Regions from separate parts of the Rhizobium sp. FG96 genome, predicted to be linked through region 4. Evidence: riboswitches for the same ligand, from Rfam matches in the RefSeq annotation. Region 4 holds a riboswitch; each other region holds the start of a gene.

Region 1 (4,209 bases), on a different contig from region 4:
GATAGCCATGCAGGTTCATCTGACCGAGCCCGATGGCGTGGCTGTCGTCATTACCCTTGGCGACGGATGGCACCGACATGATGTTGCTCATTTCGGAGACAGCCGTCAGCGCCCTGATCGACGTTTCGATCGTCTTGCCGAAATCGGCACTATCCATCGCGGCGGCAATGTTCAGGGAGCCAAGATTGCAGGAAATGTCCTTGCCCATCTGAGCGTAGGACAGATCATCGTTGAACTTGCTCGGCTCACTCACCTGCAGGATTTCGGAGCAGAGATTGCTCATCGAGATACGGCCGGCAATAGGATTGGCGCGGTTCACCGTGTCCTCAAACATGATGTAGGGATAGCCGCTCTCGAACTGGATTTCGGCAATCACCTGGAAGAAGTCGCGCGCCTTGATCTTCTTCTTGGCGATACGGGCATCCTCGACCATCTCGCGATATTTCTCCGTCACGGAGATCTCGGTAAAGGCCACGCCATAGACGCGCTCCACGTCATGGGGCGAGAAGAGGTACATATCCTCGTTGTTTTTCGCGAGTTCGAAGGTAATGTCGGGGATGACGACACCCAGCGACAGCGTCTTGATGCGGATCTTCTCGTCGGCATTCTCGCGCTTGGTGTCGAGGAAGCGCATGATGTCGGGGTGATGGGCGTTCAGATAGACGGCACCCGCACCCTGGCGCGCTCCGAGCTGGTTGGCATAGGAGAAGGCGTCTTCCAGAAGCTTCATCACCGGAATGACGCCGGAGGACTGGTTCTCGATCTGCTTGATCGGTGCGCCCATCTCACGCAGATTGGTGAGCGAAAGCGCAACACCGCCGCCGCGCTTGGAGAGCTGAAGCGCCGAATTGATCGAGCGGCCGATGCTTTCCATATTGTCTTCGACACGCAGCAGGAAGCAGGAGACGAGTTCGCCTCGCTGTTGCTTGCCGGCATTCAGGAAGGTCGGCGTTGCCGGCTGGAAGCGGCCGGAAATGATCTCGTCCATGAGATCACGGGCAAGCTGCTCGTTGCCGCGGGCAAGCGTCAGCGCCACCATGCAGACGCGGTCCTCATAGCGCTCCAGGTAGCGCTTTCCGTCGAACGTCTTCAGCGTATAGGACGTGTAATATTTGAACGCACCGAGGAACGTCGGGAAGCGGAACTTCCGTGAATAGGCTTCATCGAACAAATCGCGCACGAAGTTGAACGAATACTGGTCCAGAACCTCGCGCTCGTAATAGCCCTCGGTCACAAGGTAATCTAGCTTTTCCCGCAGGTTATGGAAAAAGACCGTGTTCTGGTTGACGTGCTGCAGAAAATACTGCTTGGCCGCCTGCCGGTCCTTGTCGAGCTGGATACGGCCGTCCTCGTCATAGAGGTTCAACATGGCGTTGAGGGCGTGGTAATCCAGCGCAGGTGCAGTGGCCTTGGCTGGCCGCTCGAGTTCTAGTGTTTCCAAAATCGTTCCAGTCCCTGTCTAACGGCGGTCACGTCTTCTTGCGTTCCGAGAAGCTCGAACCGGTAGAGAAGCGGCACGCCACATTTGTCGGCGATGATCTTGCCGGCGCGCCCATAGGCCGCGCCGAAATTGGTATTGCCAGCGGCAATCACGCCGCGGATCAGGCTTCGATTGTCCGGATTGTTGAGAAAGCGGATGACCGGTTTTGGCACCGCGCCCTTGTCCCCGCCGCCGCCATAGGTGGGCGTCACCAGCACGAACGGGGCCTCAACCACGGGCGGCTCCTCGGCTACATCGATCGGAAGGCGCAGTGCATCGCAGCCGAGCTTTTCGACGAAGCGGCGAGTATTCTCCGAGGTGCTGGAGAAATAGACGAGACCGCCCACGGGTCCTGAACTCAGGCGAGCGCGCTGATCATATCGGGACGGAAACCCGCCCAATGCTGCTCACCGGCGATGACAACGGGCACCTGCCGATATCCGAGTTCTGACACCAGTGCGAAAGCCTGCGCGTCTTCGGAAACGTCGACGACGGTGTAATCAATCCCCTGCCGGTCAAGGGCGCGGGTGGTGGCGGTGCATTGAACGCAGGCTGGCTTGGAATAGACAGTGATCGACATGGCTTCCTCGTGATGCTGGACGCAGAAAGATATGTCCGGCCTGGCATCAGACCGGAGCGAAACAGGGCTTTGATCGACATGGACGTCGAAAATGGACGCAGCCGAAACGACTACGGATCAGCGATGATCTGGAATTGTGAACTCATGGCCTTCACCCCGAAGCAGACAGATAGCGGGGCAACAAGGACGGCAAGCGACCGGCTTTATCCGGACGCAACATACCGCACCCTGCCGGACACCCCGCCGGCGGACGTATCGATCAAGGCAGGTCTCCTGGCTCACGGGTCACCGCACCTTTTCCGCCTTCCCGGGAATTCCCAGTGGCATGATGAAAAAGGCACTCGCCGTTCACAGTTGCGGGGGCAGCCTCGGCTTCACGGACATCATGTCCACTACCGAATTCCCGTCTTAGCCCCTGATCCGGTTTCGAATCAAAGGGAACCTCGAACACTACATATGGTAGACGAGGTTAAATCTGCGTCAACGGATATGATGCGCCTGTGCCAAATTCACGGGGGATAACTGGCTCCCGACCGCAGATCGTCAGTCCTTCCTGGTCAGAAGCGACTTGTCAAAGTCCACGCTGGTATCCGTCCCCTTTGCCGAAGGGTACGAGAACCGGCCGAACTCGATGTAACCTTGACTTCGCCAGAAGCTGAGGGTGTCAGGTGTTTGCGCATCGGCATGCAGATAGGATGTGACATACCCAAGATCGCGCGCCTTCTCTTCCAGGGCAGAAGCGATCGCACGGCCCAGGCCTTTCCGCCGCAAGTCGGGTTCAAGATAGACCCGGACGATCTGGCACACGCTGGCGGCGTCCCGATATCGATCTTGCAGCCGGATCGCCAGGGCAGGCTTGTTTTGAAGACCGTAGAGGCCTCCGGCGGCGACAATGCGCTGTTCTTCGTCGCGCACGACCAGGAAGGCGCCGCGTTTTCCTTTCGAGAACCAGCTCTCCGGGGATGTGTCCGAGAGCGAATCCAGATCCGTGTGCCATGCCGGCGTATAGTCGATCTTGTAAAAATCCTTGATGATCCGCAGGCAGAACGCGCGGGCCTCAGTCCGCGTAGCCAATGGAGCGTCATCACTGAGCCAGAGCAGCGAAGTGTATGTCATCATAGAGGCCGCTCCGATGGCAGGGCTGTCGGTTTGGAGGAAGCCTCCTCATGCTAATGAAGACGCTGGCGCCAGGCTAGTGGAGCTTTGCCGCCTTCTGTGAGGAAGAGGCGAAGATGTCCAGGCGCGCGCGGGAGAGCATTTCACTCCCCGCATCAGGCAGACAATTCCCTGCGGACGATATCCGCGCCTGCGCTCAGGGCCTTCAGCTTGCCTTTCGCCACACGGCGGGACAGCGGGGCCATGCCGCAGTTCGTGCAAGGGCAAAGATTTTCGGCATCGACGAACCGGAGAGCCTTTCGCAAGGTTGCAGCAACCTCCTGCGGCGTCTCGATTGTATTGCTCGCCACGTCGATCGCACCGACCATTACTTTCTTGCCGCGGACAAGCTCGATCAGATCCATCGGAACATGGGAGTTGTGGCATTCCAGCGAGATCATGCCGATGCTGGATTTCTGCAGGGTCGGGAAGGTTCGCTCATACTGCCGCCACTCAGAACCGAGCGTTTTTTTCCAGTCGGTATTGGCCTTGATCCCATAGCCATAGCAGATATGCACCGCCGTTTCGCATTTGAGCCCTTCGATCGCCCTTTCCAGGGTGGGAACACCCCAGTCGTTCACCTCATCGAAGAAGACGTTGAATGCCGGCTCATCGAACTGAATGATATCGACACCGGCAGCCTCGAGTTCCTTCGCTTCTTCATTGAGGATCTTGGCGAACTCCCATGCCAGCTTTTCCCGGCTCTTGTAGTGGTTATCGAAAAGTGTATCGATCATGGTCATCGGGCCGGGAAGCGCCCATTTGATCGGCCGCTTGGTCTGCTTGCGCAGGAACTTGGCATCTTCAACGAATACAGATTTCTGCCGAGACACAGCGCCGACGACCGTCGGGACGCTCGCGTCATAGCGATCCCGAATTCTGACCGTCTCACGCTTTTCAAAATCAACGCCGTCAAGGTGCTCGATAAACGTCGTGACGAAGTGCTGACGCGTCTGCTCGCCATCGCTGACGATATCAATGCCCGCTTGGCTCT
Region 2 (4,209 bases), on a different contig from region 4:
GCACGACGCTGAAATCATAGTCACGGATGTAGGAGGACAGGTTATTTCCAACAATGCCGTCGATGCGCGCATTCGTGGCGCGATCGATGATTGTCGTTTTCAGGATCTCGATGACGGGGAAGGCGTCAGATTGGCCTCGAACATTGGTCGCAAGCTCCACAGAGACTATGTCGAGGGCGACGGAATAGCGGTCACCCGTAGGATTGTCCCAAGGGGCCAAAGCGTTGAAGCGGTTGTCGATCATCTTCAATGTGTTGCGAAGATTTTCCTGACGGCCCGCTCCCCTGGCGAGGTTGGCGAAGTTTGTCGTGATGCGCGTGTTCACTGCCGGAACGTAGTTCTCATCGAAGGGAATACTCTTGAGAGCGAAATGAAAGCCCGTGTCCTGCACCTCATCTTTCTGTACATCCGAATTGAAAGCGGGGTCGCTTCGTTTCTCCTTTATCGCTCTCATCGCTTTTCTCGCCCTCTACTCATAAGTGCTGCAGAAATCTACTGCTGATTTGTGCCTCCTTATGTCTGAGCTTTTGAGAGAGAAAAATTGATTTGATTTCACACAATCATGAGCGGCTCTCATGCTTTGGAATGCAGGCTTTCTCACGAACGGCGCGACGTCGTGAGAAAGCCTGCGATGAAATCGATGGCCTCGTCCCCACATCTCAGTCCGAGATGAATGCTCTTGTGGATCCCGGCCTGTCCGATCCGCACTGGACGGACTCCAAGCGTTGCTGCCTCCTGACGCACCAGCCAGTCTGGAATAGCGCTGACGCCGCGGCCGGCCGCCACGAGCTGAAGCATCATTTCCGTGGTCTCGACATTGCGATGGTGGCGCGGGCTGCAATTGGCCGGCACCAGAAACTGCGTGAATACATCCAGCCGCTGCGGTGGCACCGGGTAGGTCAGGAGCGTTTCATGGGTGAGATCCGTCGGATCGGCACAGTCCCTGTTCGCAAGCGGGTGGGAGCTTGGAACTGCGAGCACGAGCTCATAATCAAACACCGGCACATAAAGAATGCCCGGCGCCTCGATTGGATCTGGAGTGATCAGGATGTCGATCTCATGGCCCGTCAGCGCCGACATACCGCCAGATGCGAATGAAGTCGTCAGCTCGAGGTCCACCTGCGGCCAGTCCATAAGGTAGGGTTTTGTCACACTCATGAGCCATTGATGGCAGGGATGACATTCCATGCCGATTTTCAAAGAGCCCCGCTGCCCCTGACGATAGTCCATCAGCACATTTTCAGCTCTCTCGATCTGGGGCAGGACACGCTGCGCCACCGAAACAACGTAGCGCCCAGCCTGTGTGAGACGCAGATTGCGGCCGTCCTTCTCCCACATCGCCACGCCATAGCGGTCTTCCAGCTTTCGGATCATATGGCTGAGCGCGGACTGGGTCACGTTGAGCCGTTCCGCGGCTGCGGTCAGACTTCCCAGGCGATCCACTTCGCGCAGGATCGATAAATGCTGACGGTCAAGCATGAGCGTGTCCGTTCTCGCTGCTGGAAGCTGCTGTAGCGAGGGCTCTCTCGGCAATGGAAATTGGCCGGCTGTCTTCGCCGACCGCCACCATGTTGAAGCATCCAGTGGCGGTAATGGATCTTTCGCCCGTCAGCAGATTTTCCGACCACAGCTTTGTCTCAACCCGCATCGAGCTGTGACCAACACGTTCGATACGAGCCTCCGCCTCGACGATCTCCCCGATCTCAATGGGTCTCGCAAAGTCGACACGCTCGGATGACGCCAGGACCACCAGCTTGCCGGAGTAGCGCGACGCTTCCACGAAGGCGGCTTTTGTCATGAAGGAGATGGCCTCGCCACCGAACATCCGCCCGACACTGTTTGCCTGATCCGGGAATACGATATCCACCATCCTGACACCCGCCATCGAGAGCGGCGTCACCATGGGCAGAAGTTCCGGTAAGGAAAAATCCCGAGCATTCTCTCCGTCGGGAATGGCCACCATATGAAAGATCCCGCGAGTGCAGGCATGTCGTTGATGCCCAACGACGGTCTCCGCGAACATCTCGACCTCGACCGTCAGAGATCTTCGCCCAGCTCTGACCGGTGTCGCCGAGAATTCAACGATGTGGCCGACACGCGCCGGCTGCTTGAAATCGATGCGCTCGCAGGAGGCTGTCACAAAGGGAACACGTCCGAAGCGGGTAGCTGCGATGAACGCGACGCGATCCATGAGTGCAAGACCAGCTCCGCCAAATAGCGTACCGTGATGGTTTGTATCTCCGGGAAAAACGATGTCTATGAGACTGGTCGCCAGAGCTTGCTGGCCGGTTGATTTGATAGTCCGTGTCATCCGCAATTCCATCAGGTTGTGACGGGGCGGACGCATGACGCAAGGCGAACGACACGGCATGCCGATCGCTGAAAGCGGCACACCGGGACACCCCGCCCGTGGACGTTATCTATCGCGGCAGGTCTCCTGGCTTGCGGGTCATCGCTGACGTTCGTCTTCCCGAGGGCTTCCTCAGTGACATATTGAACGTCAACTCTCCGCCTACAGTTGCGGGGGCAGCTCCGGTATGGGCGATTGTCTCGCCGCCACCGAATTCCCTCTTAGCTCCGGATTTCGACATCCGCAGAACCACGATTGGCGCACTATGTCTTGGCAAGCGTATAGCCGTCAACCATATAACGACATCTTTATATGGCATGATCCACGCTCGCGTGATCCCAAAGCAATCGAACGCGATTCTGTCTTCATGACAGAGTCGAACAGACGACCCTTCACTTCTAAAAACGACAGACGCCTTGAAGGGAATCGAACCGGCGGCAGGTTAATAAGACAACTAAAGTATCTGGAAGGAAATGCTTCTTGGATAACGCATATTTATGGAACATCGAGCCCGATGACCGAGTGAATATTGAGCGTGAGGATACCTACATCTGTTCTATGATCTGCCGGAAGATCGGCGGCCACCAGCATCCCGGCGGAAAGCGCTCGCTGAGCCGGACGATCACCGTGCGGTCTTTCGGCGACACATAGATATGCTGTCCCAGGGCACCCATCGCAAAGAAATCATCAATGTCGCCGTGCTGGTAGCCCCACCAGAAATGCTTGTAGAATACCTTGCCCGAAGCGAATACGCGCCCCCAAGGCTTGCCGTTATAGTAGCGAAACCAGTCAGGGTCGCGTCGCGCCCCTGTGGCGCCTGTACTCGAGGCCACCCAGTCTGCCGGCACCACTTGGCGCCCGCCCACCATGCCGCCATCGAGGAACATCTGGCCGAATTTGGCGAGGTCCACCGCCGTCGCATTCAGGCCGCTCTCCATATGAGCAAAGCCCGCAGCCGTGCTATCGACCGTCAGGCTGGCTCGATTTTCTGCGCCGATCGGCTGCCATAGCTTGCGCTCGAAATAGCGCTGTAGTGGCTCGCCGGTTGCCTTTTCCAGCATCATGCCGACGATCATCAGGTGGTAGTCGTTATAATGAAAATAGGCGCCGACCGGATCGCTCACCGGCGCCCGCAGGGCCGCTGCTCGGCAGTCGGGAGAAAGATAGACGATCGCATCGTCCGACCAAGGCATCACCCCCTCGACGAAGCGCAGGCCACTGCGCATCTCGAGCAGGTGCCGCAAGGTCAGCGCACCCGCCGGCGATCCCGAAAGTGCCGGCAGCAGGGCCCCGACCGTCTCGTCGAGCCCAGCAAACAAACCCTCAGAAATGGCGCAACCCACCAATGCCGAAGTAAACGACTTGGTTACCGAGAAGCAGCGGTTGACGGTCTCGCGCGCGCCACCATTGCCGTAAAACTCGTATACAATGCTGCCGTCGCGGACAGCCACAAGCGCCGTGGTGCCGGTATCGACGAGCAGGCTCTCCAGAGCCGTTTCGTGGGTGCCTTTCGGGCCAAGTGTCGTGATCGCGCCGAATGTGACGTCCTTGTCGGACCGCGGCAGAGGAAGTGGCTTTTCGGCGGCTGCCAGCGCAACGCTGGGCAGGAGGAGGTGGTCATGATTGGACACCCCGCGCAGCCTGAGGAAGCGGCCAAGCCGCGTCGACATGAGGATGCCTTCCCCGTTCACCGCGTTCTCTCCATTCAACAAGCCGAGCACCAAGTCGCACTGCGCTTTCGGTTGATCTTGGCTGTCTTGTTTCTCTTGTCTCGTTGCCAGGCAGATAAGGATAGCTTGGCACGAGATGCTTGTCTTATGATTTTGGAGCTTCTTCGTGAGATAAGGAAGCGCCGGAGA
Region 3 (4,209 bases), on a different contig from region 4:
GAATCCGAAGCGCGGATGATCGACAACATCCACTACCTCCAGGACCGCCGCAACCAGCTACGCGAATCCGGCGGCAGCGATATCAACGAACGCCGCCAACTGATGGCCGCCCTCGACGACAACGGCTGCAACGACGATCCGGGCTATCAACCGGACGAGCGCGCCTACGAGCCGGCGCCAAGCACCGAAGAACAGGCGATGCGCGGCGATACCTTCATCCCGCTCGGCAACGGCGAGGAAGGCAACACGCAATATGGCGTGCCGCGCGGCGAGATGATGTCGCATGTCAGCACCATGTGCGTGCGCACCTGCGACGGCGGCTTCTTCCCGATCAGCACCAACGCCACCTCGATCGATTTCGGCCGCGATGCCTCGACCTGCTCGAAAATGTGCCCCGGCATCGAGACCGAGCTCTTCTATCAGGACGTTTCGAACACCGACGCCGCCAACATGATCTCGGCCGCAACGGGCGCCCGTTACAGCGCGATGCCGAACGCCTTCGCCTACAAGAACCGCGCTCCCGGCGAAAAGTCGTCCTGCACCTGCAATCTGACCGCCTATTACGAGCAAATGCGAAAGAACCAGACCGTCAGCGAACCGCCGCCGAAGGGCTCGATCACGACGATCACCACCAAGCCTGCAGCCACGGCATCTCAAACGCCGGCTGCACCGCAGCCACAGATCCCGGACCGGCCCTATGAGCCGCAGAATAGCAAGGTCCGCCAGGTCGGCCCGCAATTCCTCGCAGGCGACCAGGGCAGCATCGATCTGAAGAACCCGGCAACATCAGGCCCACAGCCGCAGCAGCAACAGCAGAACTAACCGGCATGGGCTGAACGTCGACCGGTCCTAGCGGCGGCCCCAGCCATCGCGGAAGACCAGCTCCTCGAGCGGCAGCCGTTGCCTCCAGCCTTTGACGGCGAGTTCCGGCTCCCGGTAGAGCTCGTCGACATAGCCGACGCAAAGCCAGGCAACGATCTCGATATGCGCGGGCACGCCGAGGATCTCCTTGAGCTCGCTTTCACGGAAGATGCTGACCCAGCCGACGCCGACGCCTTCGGCCCGCGCCGCAAGCCACAGGTTCTGCACGGCGCAGACGGTCGAATAGCTGTCCATCCGCGGATTATGCGTACGCCCCAGCACCACCTCGCCGCTGCGCGTCGGATCGCAGGTGATGCAGACACCGAGCGGTGCCTTGAGGATGCCTTCGAGCTTCAGCGACCGGTAGGTCGCCTGCCGCTCGCCATCGAACATCCCGGCCGCCTCATGGTTGGCCAGATCGAACGCCTCCCACACCCGCCGCCTCACAGCGGCATCGTCGACAACGATAAAATTCCACGGCTGCATGAAGCCGACCGAGGGCGCGTGATGCGCGGCCGAAAGCAGCCGCATCAACACATCCTCGGGCACCGGATCCGGCAGGAACTGGTCGCGCACATCGCGCCTGGTCATGATCGCCCGGTAGACGGCATCGCGCTCGTCACCGGAAAAAGCGGATGCGCGCTGCAGCGCATCCCCGCTCAAGGGTCGCATCGTCAAATCCCCAACAACGCAACCGACCCGCCGTCCGCGCGGGATCAGTCTATGATGCCAGGCCGGTCTTCTGACTTGGCGTCATCCGCCCGCCGCAGCCTTCCCGGTCTTGACCAGTGGCATGATGCGGCAGGCGTCAGCCTTACAGCGTTGGGCACGTTCCGGTCTCTCACCGGATTCCCGATTCTCCCGCCAATGGCGGGCACCTGACGAAAACCCTCTTGCCCGTTTTACCGGCGCGCTTCAAGTGGCCGGGAAATAGCGCACATAGGCAAACTCATCACCATCCGGTGACCAGCAGGGAACATTGATCGTGCCCTGCCCGCCGAACAGTTCGAACAGCGTCGTCAGGTTGCCGCCATCCATGTCCATCAGCCGCAGCCTAACATGCAGGTCGCGCGGGTGGTCGAAAACATCAGGATCGTAGGAGAGGATCAGCACCCGGTCGTTGGTTGGCGACGGATGGGCAAACCAGTTGCCGTAATTGTCATGCGTGACCTGCTCCAGCCCGGTTCCATCGGGGTGAACGCGCCAGATCTGCATCAGCCCGGTCCGGCTGGAATTGAAATAGATCCACTGCCCGTCGAAGGAATAATCCGGCCCGTCATTGCGGCCTTCGCCATGCGTCAGCCGACGCTCGGTGCCGCCGTCGACCGCTATCGTATAGATGTCGAAGACGTCGTCGCGGATACCGCAATAGGCCAATTCCTTGCCGTCGGGCGACCAGCCGTGCCAGTAGGACGGAAGATTGGTGGTCACCTGCTTCGGCGCCCCACCTTCCGCTGGAAGCGTATAGATGCAGGATTTTCCGTATTCCGTCTTATCGGAAATCACATACCGCTTTCCATCGGGCGAAATGCCGTGATCGTTGTTGCAGGCGGCGGCAAAGCCGGTATCGACCTGCTTCAGCCCGCCCTCACCATCCGGTGACAAGCGATAGAGCAGCCCATCGCCGTTCAGCAGCAGATAGCGCCCGTCAGGCGAAAAGTTCGGTGCCTCGATCAGCTGCTCCGTCTGGAAAACCACCCGGCTCTTGGCCGTACGGATATTGTAGATCTCGACCGAACTGCGCATGCATGCCTCCCGCATTGTGCGGCGGTCCGGCTATCCGCCGTTCCGCTTCATTCTGATTTGCATGCGGTTTGTGCCATGCATCTGTGTCTCGATAAAGTCGCATCGCTTCAAAAGCGAACTGAGGTTCGGAGCGCCGAAATGCTGCGCCCTGAAGTCGGGATAGACCTGCCGCAGCAAGGTGCCAAGCTCGGCAATATCGAGCCAGCCTTCCTCCCTCAGCTTCGCCGTCTGCAGCGCCTGCGCGATATAGGGCCGGATGCTCGGTGACGGCTGCAGCGCCACGACCTTGGCCAGCGCCGGAAGGCTCGCAGGCGCCTCCGCGAGCCGCAACTCGAAGAAATCATCGAACGACTCGCGCAGCAGCCTGGAAGCATTCGGCGCACCAAGCCCGATCGCCTGCTTGCCGCGCATCCGGATGCGCGTCGCCAGATGGCCGAGGTCACGATCACTGCTGGCGATGCAGAAGAGATCGATTGCCGAAGCTCCTAGATATTCCATCGCATCGACGGCAAGCAGGATATCCGCACCGTCCTTGCCCGACTGGGAGCTGACCGCCGTCTGCAGGCTGAGCGCATGCTTTCCGGCAGCAGCGATCCACGGCTGCGCAGCCTCGCGCGTGAAGTCGCCATAGGCACGCCGCTCGATCAGACGTCCGTAGCCGGAGGCGATGTCGATGATCTCGCCCGCCGAGCGCGCCGGCAGGTTTTCGGTATCGATGAAGACGGCGACTTTCGTATCACGCACGATCAGGACCTCCCGCGTTTGCTTCGATAGAAACGCGGGAAGGTGCGGAAGTCAGCAGCTTTCGGTTGATCGGGTTAACGATCGCTAACTGCGATCCCTAAACCGGTTGGTAATCGGGTAGCGGCGATCACGGCCGAAATTCTTCTTGGTGATCTTCACGCCGGGCGCCGACTGGCGGCGCTTGTATTCGGCGAGATAGAGCAGATGCTCGACGCGGTGGACGGTCGCCACGTCATGGCCGCGCGCGACAATCTCGTCGACGCCCATTTCCTTCTCGACGAGGCATTCGAGAATGTCGTCGAGAACAGTATAAGGCGGCAGCGAATCCTGGTCCTTCTGGTCCGGGCGAAGCTCGGCTGACGGTGCCTTGTCGATGATATTCTGCGGAATGACGACGCCAGATGGCCCCAGCGCATCCGGCGGCACATGTTCGTTGCGCCAGCGCGAGATCGCATAGACCTGCATCTTGTAGAGGTCCTTGATCGGATTGAAGCCGCCGTTCATGTCGCCGTAGAGCGTGGCGTAACCGACCGACATTTCCGACTTGTTGCCCGTCGTCACCACCATCGAGCCGAACTTGTTGGAGATCGCCATCAGGATGACGCCGCGGGCGCGACTCTGCAGGTTTTCCTCGGTGATGCCGCTATCGGTGCCTTCGAAGAGGTCCGACAGCGCCGAAGTGAAGCCCTTCACCGGCTCCTCGATGGGCACGATATCGTAGCGGCAGCCGAGCGCCCTGGCGCAATCGGCGGCGTCCTTCAGCGAATCCTCCGATGTGTAGCGGTAGGGCAGCATGACGGTGCGCACCCGCTCCTCGCCGAGCGCATCGACGGCAATCGCCGCGCAGATCGCCGAGTC
Region 4 (4,209 bases):
CCGCTCCACGACCAGGCTTCCGGGCGCATCATCGGCGTCGCCGAGATCCATGAGGAGCCGAATAGCTTCATGGGCGAGCTCGCCCGGCTGCGGATCGTCACCTGGGCGACCGTCGCGCTGTTTTCGTTCGTCGTCATGCTCGGCCTGTTCCTGATCGTCAGGCGCGGCAGCCGGACGATCGAGACCCAGCGCCATGCGCTGAGTCACCGTGCCGAGGAGGCGGAGCTGGCTTCCAAGGAGCTGATGGAGCTGCGCGATACGGCGCGGCGGGCCTCGATGGAGCTCGCCAACATGAACGAGACCTTCATCCGCCGCATCGGCGCCGATCTGCACGACGGCCCGGTGCAACTGATGACGCTCGCCATCCTGCAGCTCGACGAGCTGCGGGACCTGACCCGCAAGGACGAGCGCGACAGGGCTCTCGACGCAACGAACAAGGCGCTGGGCGAAGCGCTCATCGAAACGCGCACGGTGACGAAGTCGCTGCTCCTGCCGGAGATCCTGCATCTCTGGGCCAAGGACGTGGTGGCCGAAGCGATCAAGCAGCACGAGGCGCGCACGCGAACCAAGGTCGCCTTCACCTCAAGCGGCACGAATGCCGATCTGCCCCCGGCGCTGAAGACCTGCATCTACCGCTTCGTGCAGGAGGGGCTCAACAATGCCTACCGACATGCCGGCGCCAACGGTCAGCGTGTCCGATGTCGGATCGACATGCCGGTCGTCTCGATCTCGGTCGAGGATGACGGTCTGCCTCCCGGGACGCTGCCGCTTGCGGCGCGCGAAGGGGGAATGGGGCTTTACGGCCTTCGCCAGCGCATCGAAAGCTTCGGCGGGTCGCTGACCATCGGCAAGCGCCCGGATGGCGGCATGGTGCTGGCGATGACGCTGGAATTGCAGCAGGCGGATGCCGCCGCCCATTGAGCCGGAACTAGCCGAATTGATAGGTAGCTATAAGCATAGATGTGGAATAGACACAAATACGATGAAGTTAACCAAGCATTAAAATCCAGCTTTATGTTTTGCTCTGATTACATTAGATCTGTTGGATAGAAAGACGAGGGGGTTATTCGTCATCATGTCTATCTCGGTCGCGTTCGTAGATGATCATCCAATATTACTGGATGGACTGGTTAATCTTTACTCCGCTAAGGATGACCTCCGGGTCACGGCGCGCGGTGAGAATGCCATCGACGCCCTGAAGATCGTCGAGGAGCATCGTCCCGATGTCCTCGTCACCGATCTCAGCATGCCGGGCGACACGCTGGCGGCGCTTGAGCTGATCCAGAAGAACTACGAAAGCACCAAGGTCGTGGTCTTCACCGCGACTGCCAATATCGACACGGCGATCCAGGTTCTCAATCTCGGCGTCTGCGGCTATGTGCTCAAGGGCAGCACGGCACGCGATCTCTACGAGGCGATCAAGATCGTCCATGACGGCAGCACTTTCATCACGCCGGGCTTCGCCACCAAGGTCATCCTGTCGATGAAGACGGCGGAAATCCGCCGCAAGGCGCAGATGCAGAAGCGGCTCAGCGCCCGCGAGGAACAGATCGTCAACTATCTGCTGCAGGGCAAGACCAACCGCGAAATCGCCAGCATGCTCGACATCAGCGAGAAGACCGTCAAGCACTACATGACGCTGCTGATGCAGAAACTCGACGCCCGCAACCGCGTCGAAGTCGTGCTTGCGGCGCAGAAGCTGCAGGCGCCGGTTGAGGCCAGCGCTCCGCAGATGCTGTCCTAGGCTCATGGCCAAGGCGGCTCCTAAACTAGGGCAGGTTGGCCAATTTAGCAGAGTGTGAGAACGGATAAACGCGGCTGGCATTGGCCCCCGCGTTTACTCCCTATTCACCATGTTCACCAGATTTCCCCACCTTCCTCAGTGCTGTTGGCAAACAAATTATTGACGCTGATTTTGACTCGCGTACTATATCTAGTGTTCGAGGTTCTCACGATTCGTATGGGTCGTGGGCTAAGACGGGAATTCGGTGAGACCCGCTGCAAAGCGGGACAATGCCGGAGCTGCCCCCGCAACTGTGAGCGGCGAGCATCTGTCCCATTTCGGGTCACTGGGTCATGAAGACCTGGGAAGGCCGGGATGAATGTGATGATCCGCAAGCCAGGAGACCTGCCTTGAGCGAAAACGTCCACGGGCGGGGTGTCCGGCAGGCGAGCGATGAGGTGCGCGCATGATGCGGCTCTTCGCTTCCTCCGGTGTGTCCTGCATGAGCCACTTCGGGGTGAGGTCTAATGTCTTTGAGTTTCAGATCATACCGGCGCGAATGACGGGCTGCTGACGCCCGGCAATCGGCAACGGCTGCCTTCCATTTCGATCTTCCCAAGCGCGGACATCGGCGGATGTCCGAACGATATCCCATGCCTTCCAGTCACGAGGTTTTCCCAATGAGCATCACCGTCTACAGCAAGCCCGCCTGCGTCCAGTGCACCGCGACCACCCGCGCCCTCGACCGCCAGGGCATCGACTACACGATCATCGACGTTTCCACCGATAGCGCTGCCTACGAGCTGGTGCAGGGCCTCGGCTACCGCCAGGTTCCCGTCGTCATCGCCGGCGAGCAGCATTGGGCCGGCTTCCGCCCCGACATGATCAGCGCGCTCACCTGATCGGCTGCCGCGATGGGCGAGATCGTCTATTTTTCCAGCCGGTCGGAGAACACCCATCGTTTCGTCGAGAAGCTCGGCCTTCCCGCGCAGCGCATCCCCATCACCGGTGAGACCCTGCAGGCAGGGTCGCCCTACGTGCTTGTCGTCCCGACCTATAGCGGCGAGGGCGGCAAAGGGGCCGTGCCCAAACAGGTGATCCGTTTCCTCAATGATGCGGCAAACCGTTCGAACCTTCGCGGCGTGATCGCTGCGGGCAACAGCAACTTCGGCGAGACCTACGGGCTTGCCGGCGACATCATCTCGCGCAAATGCCAGGTGCCGTACCTCTACAGGTTCGAGCTTCTCGGCACGGCCGACGACGTCGCCAATGTCAAACACGGATTGGAACGATTTTGGACACGGCAGTTCTCGAGCGCCCCTTGAAGGCGCAGGCCGCTGATGCCGCGCTGGATTATCACGCGCTGAACGCGATGCTCAACCTTTATGACGGCGAGGGGAAGATCCAGCTGGACAAGGACCGGCAGGCGGCCAAGCAATATTTCCTGCAGCATGTCAACCAGAATACCGTCTTCTTCCATAACCTCCGGGAGAAGCTCGATTATCTGGTGACCGAGGGCTATTACGAGCAGGAGGTTCTGGACCAGTATTCGTTCAATTTCGTCCGCGATCTCTTCGACCACGCCTACGACAAGAAGTTCCGGTTTCCGACCTTCCTCGGCGCCTTCAAATATTACACCAGCTACACGCTGAAGACCTTCGACGGAAAGCGCTATCTGGAGCGCTACGAAGACCGTGTCTGCATGGTGGCGCTGGCGCTGGCGCGGGGCAGCGAGGCGCTCGCCCGCGACATGGTCGATGAGATCATTTCCGGCCGCTTCCAGCCGGCGACGCCGACCTTCCTCAATGCCGGCAAGAAGCAGCGCGGTGAGCTTGTCTCCTGCTTCCTGATGCGGGTCGAGGACAATATGGAATCGATCGGCCGCTCGATCAATTCGGCGCTGCAGCTTTCCAAGCGCGGCGGCGGCGTGGCGCTGTCGCTGACCAATATCCGCGAGGCCGGTGCGCCGATCAAGCATATCGAGAACCAGTCGTCGGGCATCATTCCGGTGATGAAACTGCTGGAAGATGCGTTTTCCTATGCGAACCAGCTCGGCGCGCGGCAGGGCGCGGGTGCGGTCTATCTGAATGCTCATCACCCCGACATCATGCGCTTCCTTGATACCAAGCGCGAAAATGCCGACGAGAAGATCCGTATCAAGACGCTGTCGCTCGGCGTCGTCATCCCCGACATCACCTTCGAGCTCGCCAAGAACAACGAGGATATGTACCTGTTCTCGCCCTATGACGTGGAACGCGTCTACGGCGTGCCCTTCACCGAGATCTCGGTCACCGAAAAGTATCGCGAGATGGTGGCCGACAGCCGCATCCGCAAGAAGAAGATCAAGGCGCGCGACTTCTTCCAGGTGATCGCCGAAATCCAGTTCGAGAGCGGCTATCCCTACATCATGTTCGAGGACACGGTGAACAAGGCGAACCCGATCGCCGGGCGCATCACCATGAGCAATCTCTGCTCGGAGATCCTGC

What was found. Region 4 has a riboswitch for cobalamin ahead of nrdH (glutaredoxin-like protein NrdH). Riboswitches for the same ligand answer to the same signal wherever they lie in the genome.
Region 1: it holds a riboswitch for cobalamin, as region 4 does, so the genes downstream of both, nrdH (glutaredoxin-like protein NrdH) here and nrdH (glutaredoxin-like protein NrdH) in region 4, are expected to answer to the same signal.
Region 2: it holds a riboswitch for cobalamin, as region 4 does, so the genes downstream of both, ACODR6_RS29500 (acyl-CoA thioesterase) here and nrdH (glutaredoxin-like protein NrdH) in region 4, are expected to answer to the same signal.
Region 3: it holds a riboswitch for cobalamin, as region 4 does, so the genes downstream of both, bluB (5,6-dimethylbenzimidazole synthase) here and nrdH (glutaredoxin-like protein NrdH) in region 4, are expected to answer to the same signal.

The regions. Positions count from the first base shown of each region.
Region 1 covers NZ_JBMDIL010000020.1:433-4,641, forward strand. The annotation lists partial or broken gene nrdE (class 1b ribonucleoside-diphosphate reductase subunit alpha) at 1-1,369, opposite strand, end outside; gene nrdI (class Ib ribonucleoside-diphosphate reductase assembly flavoprotein NrdI) at 1,429-1,827, opposite strand; gene nrdH (glutaredoxin-like protein NrdH) at 1,839-2,060, opposite strand; cobalamin riboswitch at 2,307-2,521, opposite strand; gene ACODR6_RS29480 (GNAT family N-acetyltransferase) at 2,604-3,179, opposite strand; gene ACODR6_RS29485 (methionine synthase) at 3,332-4,209, opposite strand, start outside.
Region 2 covers NZ_JBMDIL010000020.1:5,416-9,624, forward strand. The annotation lists gene ACODR6_RS29490 (DUF1852 domain-containing protein) at 1-454, opposite strand, end outside; gene ACODR6_RS29495 (LysR family transcriptional regulator) at 598-1,479, opposite strand; gene ACODR6_RS29500 (acyl-CoA thioesterase) at 1,472-2,311, opposite strand; cobalamin riboswitch at 2,411-2,619, opposite strand; gene ACODR6_RS29505 (serine hydrolase domain-containing protein) at 2,896-4,209, opposite strand, start outside.
Region 3 covers NZ_JBMDIL010000019.1:80,402-84,610, reverse strand. The annotation lists gene ACODR6_RS29250 (DUF2865 domain-containing protein) at 1-822, shown strand, start outside; gene bluB (5,6-dimethylbenzimidazole synthase) at 850-1,533, opposite strand; cobalamin riboswitch at 1,577-1,758, opposite strand; gene ACODR6_RS29240 (TolB family protein) at 1,777-2,607, opposite strand; gene ACODR6_RS29235 (NYN domain-containing protein) at 2,638-3,351, opposite strand; gene ACODR6_RS29230 (NAD+ synthase) at 3,436-4,209, opposite strand, start outside.
Region 4 covers NZ_JBMDIL010000002.1:574,313-578,521, forward strand. The annotation lists gene ACODR6_RS05985 (sensor histidine kinase) at 1-921, shown strand, start outside; gene ACODR6_RS05990 (response regulator) at 1,076-1,744, shown strand; cobalamin riboswitch at 1,927-2,150, shown strand; gene nrdH (glutaredoxin-like protein NrdH) at 2,404-2,625, shown strand; gene nrdI (class Ib ribonucleoside-diphosphate reductase assembly flavoprotein NrdI) at 2,638-3,048, shown strand; gene nrdE (class 1b ribonucleoside-diphosphate reductase subunit alpha) at 3,018-4,209, shown strand, end outside.